Regions from separate parts of the Mesorhizobium sp. B1-1-1 genome, predicted to be linked through region 2. Evidence: riboswitches for the same ligand, from Rfam matches in the RefSeq annotation. Region 2 holds a riboswitch; each other region holds the start of a gene.
What was found. A riboswitch is a leader RNA that binds a small molecule or an ion and turns the genes downstream of it on or off. The one in region 2 is predicted to bind cobalamin.
Positions count from the first base shown of each region.

Region 1: it holds a riboswitch for cobalamin, as region 2 does, so the genes downstream of both, FJ986_RS17735 (CbtB domain-containing protein) here and bluB (5,6-dimethylbenzimidazole synthase) in region 2, are expected to answer to the same signal.
Region 3: it holds a riboswitch for cobalamin, as region 2 does, so the genes downstream of both, FJ986_RS17905 (DUF1636 family protein) here and bluB (5,6-dimethylbenzimidazole synthase) in region 2, are expected to answer to the same signal.

Region 1 is NZ_VFWW01000008.1:73,063-78,169, reverse strand. Features, by position in the region: gene FJ986_RS17750 (DUF1624 domain-containing protein) at 1-423, opposite strand, end outside; gene FJ986_RS17745 (MFS transporter) at 656-1,855, shown strand; gene FJ986_RS17740 (aromatic ring-hydroxylating dioxygenase subunit alpha) at 1,859-3,028, opposite strand; cobalamin riboswitch at 3,162-3,358, shown strand; gene FJ986_RS17735 (CbtB domain-containing protein) at 3,394-3,573, shown strand; gene FJ986_RS17730 (CbtA family protein) at 3,589-4,386, shown strand; gene cobU (bifunctional adenosylcobinamide kinase/adenosylcobinamide-phosphate guanylyltransferase) at 4,379-4,894, shown strand; gene cobO (cob(I)yrinic acid a,c-diamide adenosyltransferase) at 4,896-5,107, shown strand, end outside.
Region 2 is NZ_VFWW01000007.1:131,372-136,478, reverse strand. Features, by position in the region: gene ribB (3,4-dihydroxy-2-butanone-4-phosphate synthase) at 1-489, shown strand, start outside; gene FJ986_RS15960 (MFS transporter) at 540-1,763, opposite strand; gene FJ986_RS15955 (TetR/AcrR family transcriptional regulator) at 1,884-2,489, shown strand; gene bluB (5,6-dimethylbenzimidazole synthase) at 2,535-3,287, opposite strand; cobalamin riboswitch at 3,336-3,516, opposite strand; gene FJ986_RS15945 (histone deacetylase family protein) at 3,638-4,564, shown strand; gene FJ986_RS15940 (exodeoxyribonuclease VII small subunit) at 4,568-4,819, shown strand; gene FJ986_RS15935 (DUF2277 domain-containing protein) at 4,918-5,107, shown strand, end outside.
Region 3 is NZ_VFWW01000008.1:106,495-111,601, forward strand. Features, by position in the region: gene FJ986_RS17885 (NADH-quinone oxidoreductase subunit C) at 1-398, opposite strand, end outside; gene FJ986_RS17890 (NADH-quinone oxidoreductase subunit B) at 403-984, opposite strand; gene FJ986_RS17895 (NADH-quinone oxidoreductase subunit A) at 975-1,340, opposite strand; gene FJ986_RS17900 (winged helix-turn-helix domain-containing protein) at 1,674-2,873, shown strand; cobalamin riboswitch at 2,903-3,107, shown strand; gene FJ986_RS17905 (DUF1636 family protein) at 3,145-3,591, shown strand; gene cobW (cobalamin biosynthesis protein CobW) at 3,594-4,646, shown strand; gene FJ986_RS17915 (cobaltochelatase subunit CobN) at 4,663-5,107, shown strand, end outside.

The DNA of each region.
Region 1 (5,107 bases), on a different contig from region 2:
CAGCGCCGGCAGGCGCAGGAATGCCAGCCCGAGCAGGCTCGCCAGCGCGATCTGGTGCAGGATGCCGAAGAAGATCCACCCGTCCGGCGTGGCGATACGGGTGGCGACCGAAATGGCGATCGCCGCTCCGGCGACCATGGCGAAGCGTCTCCAGAAGCCGTTCCAGCGGATCTCTTTGCCATGGGCGAGATACAGGCTGACGCCGACCAGGAACAGGAAGGTCGAGGCGATGCAGCGAGCATAGAACTTCCACCAGCCGAAGGCGGTCAGGCCGGGATCGGTGTAGCCGAAGAATTCCAGGTCCCAGGTGAAATGGTAGCTCGCCATGGCGATCAGCGCGATGCCGCGCAGCATGTCGATGGCGACGATGCGCTTGGTCTTCGGCAACTCCGCGGCGGGCATGGTCGGCGTCTGGATGCTCATGGTCTCGCGATCTGATTCAGCCCCGTACGAGGACTATCACGGTTACGCCGGACAAAAGAAGGCCGTGAGCTTCGATACAGACAGTCAGCCGGCGCTGCATCAGGCACCCCTTTAGGCCAGCACCGGAAAGCCTTTGACCGGCTTCGTTTTTATCCGGGGCACGTCGGTTTCCTGTTACCGGTCGCGAACTGATGGCCGCAGATTTGGCTGCTGATTCTGCTTTGGGGAAGCAATGTCCACGCATGTGCGCCATCCGATCTGGCTACCGGCCCTCAAGGCCGCGGATGCCCGCACCTTCGCCTCGCTCTACGCGGTCGAATCCTTCGCTCGCGCCACGGTGTCGAGCGTCATCCCGATCCAGGCCTACGAGATCCTCCACAACGAGCAGATCGTCTCGATCCTCTACACCATAGTGGCGATGCTCGGCCTGTCGGTGACCCTGTTCATGCCGATGCTGATCCAGCGCTTCGCACGGCGCTGGGTCTACACGGCGGGCGCCTGCCTGCTGGCGATCGGCTCGTTGTTCTTCGTCACGCATACGCTCGCCGGGCAATTGGCCGGCATGCTGTGCCGTGTCATGGGCGCCAGTGCGCTGTCGATCACGCTCAACCTCTACATCATGGACCACATCCGCAAGACCGATTTCATGCAGGCCGAATCGCTGCGCATGGCGTGGTCGATGTTTGCCTGGACGGGTGGGCCGACGCTCGGCATCTTTCTCTATACGCGCTTCGGCATCTATGCCGCGCATGGCGCGGTCGCCGTATTCGCCTTGGCCCTGCTGGCGTTGTTCTGGACCTACCGGCTCGGCGACAATCCCTCGATCCGGCCGGGCAAGACGCGCCCGGTCAACCCGCTGGCCAATATCGGCCGTTTCGTCGCGCAGCCGAGGCTGAGGCTGGCCTGGCTGATCGCCTTCGGCCGCTCCTGCTTCTGGACGACATTTTTCGTCTATGGCCCGCTGTTCATGGTCATCACCGGTGAGGGCGAACTTGCCGGCGGCATTCTGGTTTCGGCAGGCAACGCGCTTTTGTTCATGGCGATTTTCTGGGGCAAGGCCGGCAAGCGCTTCGGCGGCCGCAGGACCATGACTTTTGCCTATTTCGCCATGTCGGTGGTGCTGCTGGCGGCGGGTGCCGTCGGCGAAAGCGCGCCGCTCGTCACCGGCGCCTGCCTGCTGTGCGGCGCCTTCTTCACCATCGCGCTCGACGCGCTGGGCTCGACCGCCTTCATGCGCTCGGTCCGCTCTTATGAGCGGGCGCAGATGGCTGCGGTCTACCGCACTTATCTCGACTTTTCCGAACTGACGCCGCCGCTGGTCTACTCGGTGGTGCTGGCCTTTTTCGGACTGGGCTCGGTTTTCGTCACGCTCGGCCTGCTTGCGGCGGTCTGCGGTTATGTCACCTGGCGGTATCTGCCGAAGTCGCTGTGAAGCTTACGGCACAAGCGCAGCATGTCGTTCGCGTACCCAATCGTGGAAGCGGTGGAGGTCGTACTCCTCCGGCATCAGCACGCCGGCCTTATGGCGCATGGAGCGCAGCCCTTTCTGGTTGACCTCGCAGATCGCGGCATCCTCCTCCAGCACCTGGGTGCCGAAGCCGACGATGTTGTCGATGTCGGTGGCGGCGAGCGCGTCAGGCGCGAACAGCCATTCGGCGGTCAATTCGGTCTGCTCGGGGCCAAGCGGCACCAGCCGTACGGACCTGACATAGTCGACGTGGCCGACGATGAACATCGAGGGCAGGCTGGTGGCGTAGGTCTGGCCGGCGGCGTGCTCGGCCGGCGTCAGGCCCGAAAAGACCGGCCCATGCGCCTGGCCGTCACGTGACCATGTTTCGGCACCCGCCCGCAGCCCGCCGGAAAATTCCGGCGCGTCATTGTCGGCATGGCGGGTCCATTCGGGGTCGTCATGCCGGCCCATCAGGCCGCGACCATAGATCGGCACCAGCCGCGACAGGTCCTTGTGGACGCCGGGGCAATGCAGGCATTCGTTGAAGTTTTCCCAGAAGATCTTCCAGTTGCAGTTCATCACCTTGCGCAGCACATGGCCCGATACCAGCGATTCCAGCGGCCAGTTGCCGAGATCGCCTGAGGCCGGGTCGAAGGATGAGTGCGCCGAGCCGGCGGCATCTTCCGCGAGATTGACGAAGACGAAGCCGCGCCAGACCGACAGCGCGACGCGATAGAGCGGATGGTCCGCCTTGTCGAAACCTTCGGGCAGCGTTTTCGATGGCACGCGCACGAGATCGCCGCGCAGCGAATAGGACCATGCGTGGTAGGGGCAGGTGATCAGCCGCGCCTTCAGCCGGCCCTCGCGTTCCTGGCAAAGCTGCGAGCCGCGATGCCGGCAGGTGTTGTGGAAGGCGCGCAGTTCGCCGGTATCGTCACGCAGCACGACGATCTCCTGGGTGCCGACGCGGAAGGTGCGGAAAGCCAGCGGTTGGGCGAGATCAGCTTCACGGCAGACGAGCAGCCAGTTCCTGTACCAGATGGCGTCGAGGTCGCGCTGGTAGGCCGCCGCATCCCAATAGGCCGACGACGGCAATGTCGGCTCGGCCCGGGTGAGGCCGTTATAGGGGGCGTGCTGGCTCTGGACGGGCTGCATGGCTGGCCTCCTGTGAGATGGCAGCCGACACCCGGCCACGGAAATTGTCAATTGCAGCGGAGCAAGCGGCCGGACGGCGCTAAAGCGCTTGTCGCCGTCGGAATTTGGTTTGCCGGATGCGGCGATTTTCCTTATAGTCACCTTCGTCGTCGGTTCCGATTGGAGCCAAGAGGGAATGCGGTGCGGGCAGATTTGTTGCCCAATGCCGTGGCTGCCCCCGCAACTGTGTGCGGTAGTCCTCTCCATATGCCACTGAAGATTTTCTTCGGGAAGGTGGGGAAGGGCGCTGATCCGCGAGCCAGGAGACCTGCCGGCGACAGGAAACTGACTTCGATGCCCTCGGGTGGAGGGTGAAAGGACAAGACATGAATACCGCTTCCGTCTCCCTCGGCGCCTCCATCTCCTCGCAGTCGCGCCTCCTGCAGCTCGCGCTCGCGGCGCTGCTCGGCGTTTTCGTCGTAGGCTTTGTCGGTTTCTCGCATATCGACGCGGTCCACAATGCCGCGCACGACTATCGCCACTCGATGGCGTTTCCCTGCCACTGATAGGGATTTGACATCATGAACCTGTTTCGCAACGTCGTGTTCATCGCGGCGATCGCAGGGCTCGTGGCAGGTGTCGTTCTCGCCTGCATGCAGGCCTATGCCACCGTGCCGTTGATCCTGAAGGCGGAAGTCTACGAACAGGCCGGCGGCGGCCACCACCACGACCATACCGCACCGGCCCCGACCGACAACAACGCCATGAACTCTGCCGCCCCGGCGGGCAATGCCATGAGCTCCGCCGCGCCGGCAGCCGCTGAAGCTGTTCCGGCTGAAGAGGAAGGCTGGGCGCCGGCCGACGGCTTCGAGCGCTTCGCCTTCAGCGTGCTTGCCAACATCGTCACCGGCATCGGCTTCGCGCTGGTCCTGGTCGCGGTTTCGGAATTCGCCGGCGGCATCGGCAACTGGCGCCAGGGCGTGTTCTGGGGACTGGCCGGCTTTGCCGTGTTCACGCTGGCGCCGGGCCTCGGCCTGCCGCCGGAACTGCCGGCCATGCCTGCCGCCGAGCTTCTGCCACGCCAGACATGGTGGACGGCGACGGTGGCGGCGACGGCGATCGGCCTTGCCCTGATCGCCTTCCGCAAATCACTGCCGCTGGCGATTCTGGGCGTGGTGTTGATCGTCGCGCCGCATATTGTCGGCGCGCCGCAGCCGGACAGTTTCGAGACGCCGATTCCGGAAGGCCTGCACCATCAGTTCGTGGTGGCGGTAACCGTAACCAACCTGGTGTTCTGGCTCGTGCTCGGCGCTGTCGTCGGCGTGGTGCGCGGACGCTTCACCGGCAGCGCGACGAGCCTGCGCGACAGCTTTGCCTGATCGCGGAAGACTGACCTTCATCATCGGCGGTGCGCGCTCCGGCAAGAGCGCGCACGCCGAAACGCTGATGACGGCCTTGCCTTCGCCATGGACCTACATCGCCACGGCGCAAGCCTATGACGACGAGATGCGGCAGCGCATCGCGTTGCACCGGTCGCGGCGCAGCGAGGGCTGGACGACCATCGATGCACCGCTTGGCCTTGTCGGTGCACTCGAGGCCCTACCGGAGGACCAGCCGGTCCTTGTCGACTGCCTGACGCTCTGGCTGACCAATCACATGCTGGCCGATCATGATGTAGAGGCCGAATGTCGGCGGCTGGCTGACATGCTGTCGCGGCCGCGCGGACCCTGGTTCGTGGTATCCAACGAGGTCGGGCAAGGCATCGTGCCCGACAATGCGCTGGGGCGCCGGTTCCGCGACGCCGCCGGCCGGCTCAACCAGCAGGTCGCGGCGATTGCCGAGACCGTGCTTTTGATGGTGGCGGGGCTGCCGCTCAAGGTGAAGTGACATGACCGACATCGACGAAAAGGACGAAGAGCGCCACCGCGCCAAGATGGCCAAGCGCAAGGCGGTCCAAGACGCCGAGGTGGCGAGCAAGACGGTCGAAAAGGGGCTGCTGATCGTCAACACCGGCCCGGGCAAAGGCAAGACCACGGCTGCCTTTGGCCTGGCGCTGCGGATGCTCGGCTACGGCAAGCGCGTCGGCGTCGTCCAGTTCAT
Region 2 (5,107 bases):
GAAACACTGGTCGAACGCGTGGCATGCTCCGAGATCGACACGCTCGGCGGCAAGGCGCAAGTCTTCACCTACACGCTGCCCTGGGATTCCATGCATCATGTCGCCGTCGTCTTCGGCGACATCCGCGATGGGGAAGAGGTGCCTGTGCGTCTGCACTCCGAGGACGTGGTGACCGACGTCTTCGGCACCAGCCACCGGCTGGACGCCATCATGAAGGCGATGGGCGAGCGCAAGCGCGGCGTCATCGTCTATCTGCGCGAGGGCTCGGTCGGTGTCGCCCACCAGGAGCGCAACCGGCCGGCGAGCGGCGACCGGGAGGACCACGAAGAGGCGCGCCGCCGCGAGAATGAATGGCGCGAGATCGGGCTCGGTGCTCAGATCCTGAAGGATCTCGGCATTTCCTCGATCAATTTGATCGCCTCGCGCGAGCGCCACTATGTCGGCCTCGAAGGTTTTGGCATCCACATCGCCAAGACCGAGATTCTCTAGGTTCGACGGCGGCAATAGCGTCCGATCCGCTGAACCGGACGCGTCATGGTTCATTCCGCGGCAGCGACGGCCGCTTCACACCCATCCAACTCGCATTTGTGAGTGGCAAGACTGCGCTGGCCGAGCAGCACCGTGACCAGCGCGATGCCGCCCGCGACCACCGAGACCCAGAACCCGTTCTGGGCGCCGAACGCATCCACCACCGCGCCGGCGGCGAAAGAGCCCAGCGCCATGCCGATGCCGATTCCCGTTGTCACCCAGGTAATGCCCTCGGTCAGCATCGCTTCCGGCACATGCCGTTCGATCAGGCCGAATGCCGTGATGAAAGTCGGCGAGATCGCCACGCCGCTGATGAAGACGGTCAGCGCCAAAATCGGCACGCTGTCGGCGGTGAGCGGCAAAATCGTGCTGACTGCGATGATGGCGACCGCGACGGTCAGCTGGCGCTGTAGCGGCGTCTTGAGGTTGAGCGCGCCGACCACGATGCCCAACACGAACGATCCCAGCGCATAGACGCCGATCACCAGGCTTGCGGCACCGGCTTGGCCGAACTCCTTGGTGATCGCCACCGTGCTCACTTCCGTCGTCGCGAAGGTCGCGCCGATGAAGATTAGGGCGAAGGTGATGATCTGTACCGGCCGCAGGCGGATTGCCGAGCCAGTCGAACCATGGTCCACCGGCCGCACTTTCGGCTCCGTCGATCGCTGCAGGATGAATGCTATCGAGCCCAAAGCGAGAAACAACGTGCTCGCCAGCATGCCTGCTTCCGGAAACAGCGCCGCACTGAGGCCCACCGACAGCGACGCGCCGGCGATATAGACCAGCTCGTCGGCCGCCGATTCGAAGGCGAAGGCGGTGTTCATCTCCGGCCGGCCGCGAAAAAGCTCGGTCCAGCGCGCGCGCACCATTGCCGGCATGCTGGGCATGGCCGCTGCCAGCAGCGCCGACACGAACATTGTCCATACCGGCCAATCCTGGTTGGCCGACGCAATCAGCAGCAGGAATGCCAGCACGGAGATGATGGTGGTGGGCACGACGATCCATGTCTGGCCGAGGCGGTCTACCAGCCTGGAGATCTGCGGCGCCAGGAAAGCGTTGGCCAGCGCGAATGTCGCCGAGACGGCACCCGCCAGCCAGTATTCGCCACGCGTCTGCGACAGCATCGCCACGATGCCGATCGGCGCCATGGCGATCGGCAGGCGCGCCATGAAGCCTGCAGCGGCAAAGCCCTTGGCGCCAGGGGCTCGAAAGATCTCGGAATAGGGGTTCTGCATGATCCGTTCCTCGACAAAAGGCGATTCGGAAATTACATACGATGCGTATGAATACTAAATAGATCATACGTCGCGTATGTCAATTGGCATACGTGACGTATGTAGATAAGGCCAGAAGAGATGCACAAGCCCCGCAGGGAAATGATCGCCGAAACGCGCGCCAAATTGATTGCCGCGGCCCGGCATGCGTTCGGAACGATCGGTTATGCCGAGGCATCGATGGATGATTTCACCGCATCGGCAGGGCTGACGCGCGGTGCGCTCTATCATCATTTCGGGGACAAGAAGGGGCTTTTGCAGGCGGTCATCGCCGAGATAGACGCCGAGATGGCGGCACGGGTGAATGAGGTTGCAGCGAAAGCACCGACCCGCTGGCAAAGCTTCGTCGACGAATGCACGAGCTACATCGAAATGGCGCTGGAGCCGGAAATCCAGCGCATCATGTTTCGGGACGGTCCGGCCGTGCTGGGGGATCCCGCGCAATGGCCGAACGCCAATGCCTGCGTCGCGTCGATGACCGATCACCTGACGACGCTGCAGGGCGACGGGGTGGTTGTCCCGGGCGTAGACCCCGAGACCGCGGCACGGCTGATCAACGGGGCGAGCAGCCAGGCGGCGCAGCGGATCGCCAATTCGAACGACCCGGAAGCGACGTCGAAGACCGTGGTGGCGGCATTCAAGCAACTGCTCGAAGGATTGTTGAGGAAGGATGCCGGAGCCGCCTGACGACGGCAGGCCGCCGGCAGCGCGCTGCGCATGCCGTATCGGCAATCAAATCAAGGGTTTGTCAGACTTTTCGCATGTTGCCGCCTTGAGGCGTGCGATCGTTGATTTGAGCGGAACTTCGCCCTGTCCGCAAAACGTCTCGCTCATGATCAGCTCGGGCAGCGGCAGCCGCCGCCCCCAGCCATGTGTTTCGAGGTCCGGTTTCGGCGCGAACTCCGAGACACGGCCGACACAGAGATAGGCCACCGGCGTCACATGCTCGGGAATCGACAGAAGGCCTTTCAACGCCTGCGCCTCGATAATGCTGACCCAGCCAACGCCGACGCCTTCGGCGCGCGCCGCCAGCCAGAAATTCTGCACCGCGCAGACCGTGCTGTAGAGATCCATCTCGGGATTGTGCCAGCGTCCCAGCGGCGAACCCTGTGAGCGTCGGCGGTCGCAGGTGATACAGATATTGAGCGCGCTTTCGCAGATGCCTTCCAGCTTGAGCTTGCGGTAGAGCGCCCGCCGCTCTTCCTCGATCGCCGGCAATTCCTGCTCGCGCGCCGCGAGGAACAGGTCGCGCACCTGTTCCCGTCGTTCGGTGCCACGAATGACGATGAAATTCCATGGCTGCATGAAGCCGACCGATGGCGCGTGATGGGCGGCAAGCAGCAGCCGCGCCAAGACCTCGTCGTCGACGGCCTCTGATGTAAAATGGCTGCGGACATCGCGCCGCGTGAACATGGCGCGGTAGACCGCATCGCGCGCCATCTGGTCGAATCCGTCACCCACGGGGATGGTCATATTGTCCGGCATCGCTTGTCCCCTTGCGATTGCAATCAACTGCCGTCCGCCTGACCATGCGGATGACGATGCCTGCCAGGCCGGTCTTCTGGCTCGGGATCAACCCGCATCCGGCGCCTTCCCGTCATCGACAGTGGCATTTACCGGCGCGGTCCCCCTTACAGCGTTGGGCACGCCACGGTATCAAACCGTGTTCCCGATTCTCCCGCTCGCGGCGGGCACCAGGCAGTGGCGGGGACTTTACGACGAAGCCCCTGCGCCGCCAATCCCCGCGGCGACGCGAACGGACGCAAGCGCGATTTTCCCCAACCATCAGGCCGCAACGCATGGCCATCGCCGCGCCGGGGCACTAGATAGGGAGCATGGCCACTCGTCTCTACACCCATCCGATCTTCCTCGAGCACATCACGCCACCCGGCCATCCGGAGCGGCCGGACCGCTTGCGCGCCATTGAGCGCGTGCTCGACGACGAGGCTTTTGCCGCGCTCGACCGCCTCGAGGCGCCACAAGGCGATGAGGCCACCATTCTCTACGCGCATCCCGAGGATTTCGTCGAGCGGGTACGCGCCGCCATTCCCGAGACGGGCATCGCCCGCATCGATGCCGACACAACGGCCAGCCCGAAGAGCTGGCAGGCGGCGATCACCGCGATCGGAGCCGCCAACGCCGCCGTCGACGACGTCTTTGCCGGCAGGGCAGACAACGTTTTCGTCGCCGCCCGGCCGCCCGGCCATCATGCCGAGAAAGCGACCGCGATGGGCTTCTGCCTGTTCAACACGGCGGCCATCGCCGCACGTTATGCACAGCGCAAACACGATATCGAACGTGTCGCCATCGTCGACTGGGACGTGCATCACGGCAACGGCACGCAGGATGTTTTCTGGGACGATCCGTCCGTGCTTTATTGCTCGACGCACCAGATGCCGCTCTACCCCGGCACCGGAGCAAAGAACGAAACCGGCGCCGGCAACATCGTCAACGCGCCGCTTGCGCCGCAGACCGGCAGCGAGGCGTTCCGCGATGCCTTCCTGTCGCGCGTGCTGCCCTCGCTCGACAATTTTGCACCCGACCTGATCATTATTTCGGCCGGCTTCGATGCGCATCATCGCGACCCGCTGGCCGAGATCAACCTGACCGAGGATGATTTCGACTGGGCGACCGGCCAACTCATGCAGCGCGCGGCGCGCCACAGCGGCAACCGGCTCGTCAGCCTGCTCGAGGGCGGCTACGATCTGCAAGGATTGGCATTTTCGGTCGCCGCCCATGTCGGGCGACTGATGAAAGGATGAATGATGGCTGGTGAAACCAACGAAGACGTCAAGGCGATGAGCTTCGAACAGGCTCTCGACGCGCTGGAGAAGATCGTCGATGATCTGGAGCGTGGCGATGTGCCGCTCGACCAGTCCATTAGGATCTACGAGCGCGGCGAGGCGCTGAAGGTGCATTGCGACCGGCTGCTGAAGGCGGCCGAGGACAAGGTGGAGAAGATCAGGCTGTCCCGCGACGGCAAGCCGGTCGGGACGGAGCCGCTGGACGCGGATTGAGGCACGCAGCCGTCTCTCTGGTTTTTGACACGATCATGATTGAGGATAGAACGCGTCCCGATTGAAACGGCTCCAGGACAAGAGGAGATACGGAAGCGATGTGCAGAAACATCAAGACCCTGTTCAATTTTGATCCGCCGGCGACCAACGACGAGGTGCGCGATGCAGCCCTTCAATTCGTTCGCAAGCTGAGCGGAACGACGCGGCCTTCGAAGCAGAACCAGCACGCATTCGACCATGCCGTCGAGGCCATCGCGGCGTCGGCGCGCGAGCTTCTCGATTCGCTTG
Region 3 (5,107 bases), on a different contig from region 2:
ATGCGCCGCAGATCGGGGTGACCCGAAAACAGCACGCCATAGAGATCGTAGGTCTCGCGCTCGAACCAATCGGCGCCGGGATAGACGCCGGTGATCGACGGCACCATCGTCTCCTCGTCGGCCTGCACCTTGATGCGGATACGCACGTTCTGCTTCGGCGACAACAGGTGATAGACGACGTCGAAGCGCTTGGCCCGTGACGGATAATCGGCGCCGCAGACATCGATGACCGAGATGAATTGGCAGCGCGGATCGTCGCGCAGGAAAGTCACCACTTCGATCAGATCGCGCGGTTCGACATGGATGGTGAGTTCGCCATAGGCGAACACTGCTTCATTGACGCGGCCAATCAATTTTTCGCCGAGATAGGTCGACAGTTCGCTCAGGGATGCGGCCATGGATTTACCGTTCGATCGTGCCGGTGCGGCGGATCTTCTTCTGCAGCAGAAGAATGCCATAGAGCAGCGCTTCGGCGCTCGGCGGACAGCCGGGCACATAGATGTCGACCGGCACGATGCGGTCGCAGCCGCGCACCACCGAATAGGAATAGTGATAATAGCCGCCGCCATTGGCGCAGGAGCCCATCGAGATGACGTAGCGCGGCTCCGGCATCTGGTCGTAGACCTTGCGCAGCGCCGGAGCCATCTTGTTGGTCAGCGTGCCGGCAACGATCATGATGTCGGACTGGCGCGGAGACGCGCGAGGAGCAACACCGAACCGCTCCGAATCGTAGCGCGGCATCGAGGTGTGGATCATCTCGACGGCGCAGCAGGCGAGGCCGAAGGTCATGAACATCAGCGAGCCGCTGCGCGCCCAGGTGATCAGCGCCTCGGTCGAGGTGACGAGAAAGCCCTTGTCGGCGAGTTCGTTGTTGATTTCGAGGAAGAACGGATCATCGGACCCAACCGGCCTGCCGGTATTGGGATCGATCAGACCCTTGGGCTTCGGCGCGACGAGCGTGCCGGAACTGTCGCTCAATCCCATTCGAGCGCTCCTTTTTTCCATTCATAGGCAAAGCCGATGGTCAGCACCGCCAAAAACACCATCATCGACCAGAAACCGAGCATGCCGATTTTCGAGAACGACACCGCCCACGGAAACAGGAAGGCCACTTCCAGGTCGAAGATGATGAACAGGATCGACACCAGGTAGAAGCGGATGTCGAACTTCATACGGGCGTCATCGAACGAGTTGAACCCGCATTCGTAGGCGGAAAGCTTTTCCGGGTCGGGATTGCGGTAGGCCACCAGGAACGGCGCCACGATAAGCGCGACGCCGACAGCCGCCGCCACTGCGATAAACAGGACGATGGGCAGGTACGAACTGAGAAGTGCGTTCATGCTGCGGCTTTCCGTTGGCGCCAATCCATTTTGATTACAGCACCAGACCCCATTTCGGAAGCGTGACAGTTTAACCGCTGAACCGTTTTAAGGGGCCTTTGCTGCAACGCGGCGAGGGTTAGCGCAGCGCTTCCGGCGAAGCAAGTCAAACCTTGTTCAAAACACTGGCCTGGACGGCATAAGGGAAGAAACTGGTCCGATCCGCTCCTGTCTGATTTCCTTCGCTTTTTACTCCACTTTTCTCTCCTGACAGAGTTGCCGCCAAAACCCTGCTAGCATGGCCGGAATCAACTGTCCGAACGACGCTCAACAAGCCATCAGAGTCGCATCCGAATGAAGGAAAAGATCTCGCTTGCCACGGCCCGGCGTATCGCGCTCGCCGCCCAAGGGTTCACTGATCCCCGCCCCGCCGGCACGCCCGACCGACGCCACTTCGCCCGCGTGCTCTCACGTACCGGCCTGCTGCAGATCGATTCCGTCAGCGCGGTGGTGCGCGCTCACTACATGCCGCTCTATTCGCGCCTTGGTCCCTACCCGTTCGCCTTGCTCGACAACGCCGCCGTCACGCGCAAGCGCACGGTTTTCGAATACTGGGCGCACGAGGCTTCCTTCCTGCCGGTCGAGACCTATCCCCTGATGCGTTGGCGCATGCAGCGCGCGGAGCGTGGCGATGAAATGTATCTGGGTCTCGCCAAATGGGGCCGCGAGCACGCCGCCTATATCGAAGAGATCTACCGCGAGGTCGCGGAGCGCGGCCCGATCGCCGCCTCCGCGCTCGAAGGCCAGAAAGGGTCCGGCGGCTGGTGGGGCTGGAGCCACGCCAAGCATGCCTTCGAATGGCTGTTCTGGGCAGGACGCATCACCACCGCGCACCGCCGTGGCTTCGAACGCTTCTACGATCTGCCCGAGCGCGTGCTGCCGCAGGCGATCCTCGATCTGCCGGTGCCGTCAGCCGAGGACGCGCATCGGGAATTGCTGCGGATATCCGCCCGCGCTCATGGCGTCGCGACAGCAAGCGACCTGCGCGACTATTTCCGCCTGTCGCCGGCCGACATGAAGGGCCGGCTGGAGGAGCTGGTTGAAACAGGCGAGCTGGTGCCGGTGCGTGTCGAGGGCTGGAACAAACCGGCTTACCTCCATAAGGAGGCCCGTATTCCACGAAAAATCGAGGCCCGCGCCTTGCTGGCGCCGTTCGATCCGGTCGTTTTCGAGCGCTCGCGCACGGAGCGGCTGTTCGATTTCCACTACCGCATAGAAATCTACACCCCTGCCGAAAAACGGCAATACGGCTATTACGTCCTGCCGTTCCTGCTCGGCGACAGGATCGTGGCGCGCGTCGACCTCAAGGCCGACCGGCCGGCCAGCGTGCTACGCGTCCACGCGGCCTATGCCGAGCCCGGCGCGCCGCCTGAAACCGCCGCGCAACTCTTCCAGGAATTGACGCAGATGCAGGGCTGGCTCGGCCTCGAACGGATCGAGGTTACGCCCGCCGGCGACCTTGGGCAGCCGCTCGCCGACATTGCCGTGTCGTAGACGCGCGTTGACACCGCCGCCTGCAAGAGCCTAAATCCATTCCAGACGGTCTCCTCTCGGCAAAGGGAGGAGCCAAGAGGGAATGCGGTGCGAAATCTCGATTTCAAATCCGCGGCTGTCCCCGCAACTGTAAGCGACGAGCCAAGGCCGAAAACCACTGGGACGGTCCCGGGAAGGCGGCACGAAGGCGATGACCCGCGAGCCAGGAGACCTGCCGTCTGAGACATAAGAATCCGATCGCCCGGCGGGTTTTCCGGGCAAGGAGCCCGATTTGGAACGCGACAGCAGTTTCCCGGCTGAAACAGCGGACATTTTGTCTGGCGATAGCGACTTGTCTGGCGATAGCGACGCCTTGGCCGGCGTCACTGTCATCATCTGCGCTTCCTGCCGCGACGAGACCGGTTCCGATGCCCATCCCCGCGCCGGCGAAGTTTTGGCTCAAGATACGCGCCAAGCCGCAACGGCCGACAATGTCCGTGTCCGCACCGTCGAATGCCTCGGCAACTGCAAGCGCCGTCTCAGTGCCGCGATTCTTCGCGACGGCTGCTGGAGTTATGTCTTCGGCGACCTGAACATCGCCAGCGGCGCCGATCTCGTCACCGGCGCGAAACTCTTCGCCGCTTCGACCAACGGCCTCATTCCGTGGCGTGGTCGCCCGGATTCCCTCAAGCGCGGCCTCGTCGCCCGCATTCCTCCCCTCGACATGCTGAAGGACTGATCATGACCGCCGCAGTTTCCGCCGCCACTCTCTCCCGCGTCCCCTGTACCGTGGTCACCGGCTTCCTGGGTGCCGGCAAGACCACGCTGGTCCGCCATCTCCTGGAGAACGCGGGCGGCAAGCGGATCGCCATCATCGTCAACGAATTCGGCGACATCGGAATCGACGGCGAGATCCTCAAGGGCTGCGGCATCGACACCTGCCCGGAGGAAAACATCGTCGAACTGGCCAATGGCTGCATCTGCTGCACCGTCGCCGACGATTTCGTCCCGGCGCTCGACCAGATCCTGTCGCTGACGCCGAAGGTCGACCACATCCTGATCGAGACCTCAGGCTTGGCTCTGCCCAAGCCGCTGGTCCAGGCCTTCCAGTGGCCGACAGTGAAGAGCCGGGTGACAGTCGACGGCGTAATCGCCGTGGTCGACGGTCCGGCATTGGCCGAGGGGCGCGTCGCCAACGACATGGACGCCCTGCAGGCGCAACGCGCGCAGGACCAGACACTGGACCACGACGACCCCGTCGAGGAGGTGTTCGAGGACCAGATCGCCTGCGCCGACCTCATCATCCTGTCGAAGAGCGACCTGATGGATGCCGCAGGTTCGGCTCGCGCCAACGCCATCATTGGCGAACACTCCGCCCGCGCCGTGAAGGTCGTGCCGACGGCTCATGGCAAGGTCGATCCGTCCGTGCTGCTCGGGCTAGGCCTCGCCGTCGAGGACGACATCGAGAACCGCAAGTCCCATCATGACGGCGCCTTCGACCACGAGCACGACGACTTCGATACGTTCATCGTCGACATCCCCTCGATCGCCAACCCGGACGACCTGGCAAAGCGCGTCGCGACCGCCGCCGAACAGGAGAACGTGCTGCGGGTGAAAGGCTTCGTCGAGGTCGGCGGCAAGCCGATGCGGCTTTTGCTCCAGGCCGTTGGTCCGCGCGTCAATCATTATTATGACCGCGCCTGGACGGCTGACGACGACCGCCGCTCGCGCCTGGTCGTCATCGGCCTCAAGGGGCTGAACCGCCCGGCGATCGAGCATATCCTCGCCGGCTGAGGCAACACCGACCGCGATGCACATCCTCACCACCACATCCGCCTCGCTCGACGATCTCGCCGAGCCGGTCGATCTGCGGCAGACGCCGGCGGAAATGGTGGCGCTGTCCTTCACGGACAGCGACCTGGCCGGACTGGCAGCGGCCTGGAAAGGCGACGCCGATCGGCTGCCCACGATGCGGCTGGCCGCGCTGCGCGACCTGCGCCACCCCATGTCCGTCGACCTCTGGATCGACAGCGTCGCCCGTCACGCCAAAGTCATTCTGGTGCGTATTCTCGGCGGTTACGAGTGGTGGCGCTACGGCTGCGACCAGTTGGCCGTGGTTGCCCGTGAGCGTGGCATAAAGCTGGCACTACTTCCCGGTGAAAGCCACGACGAGGATATCAGGCTGATCGAAGCCTCGACGCTGCCGCGCGAGGAACTGGACGGGCTGCTCAATTATTTCCGCCAGGGCGGCCCGG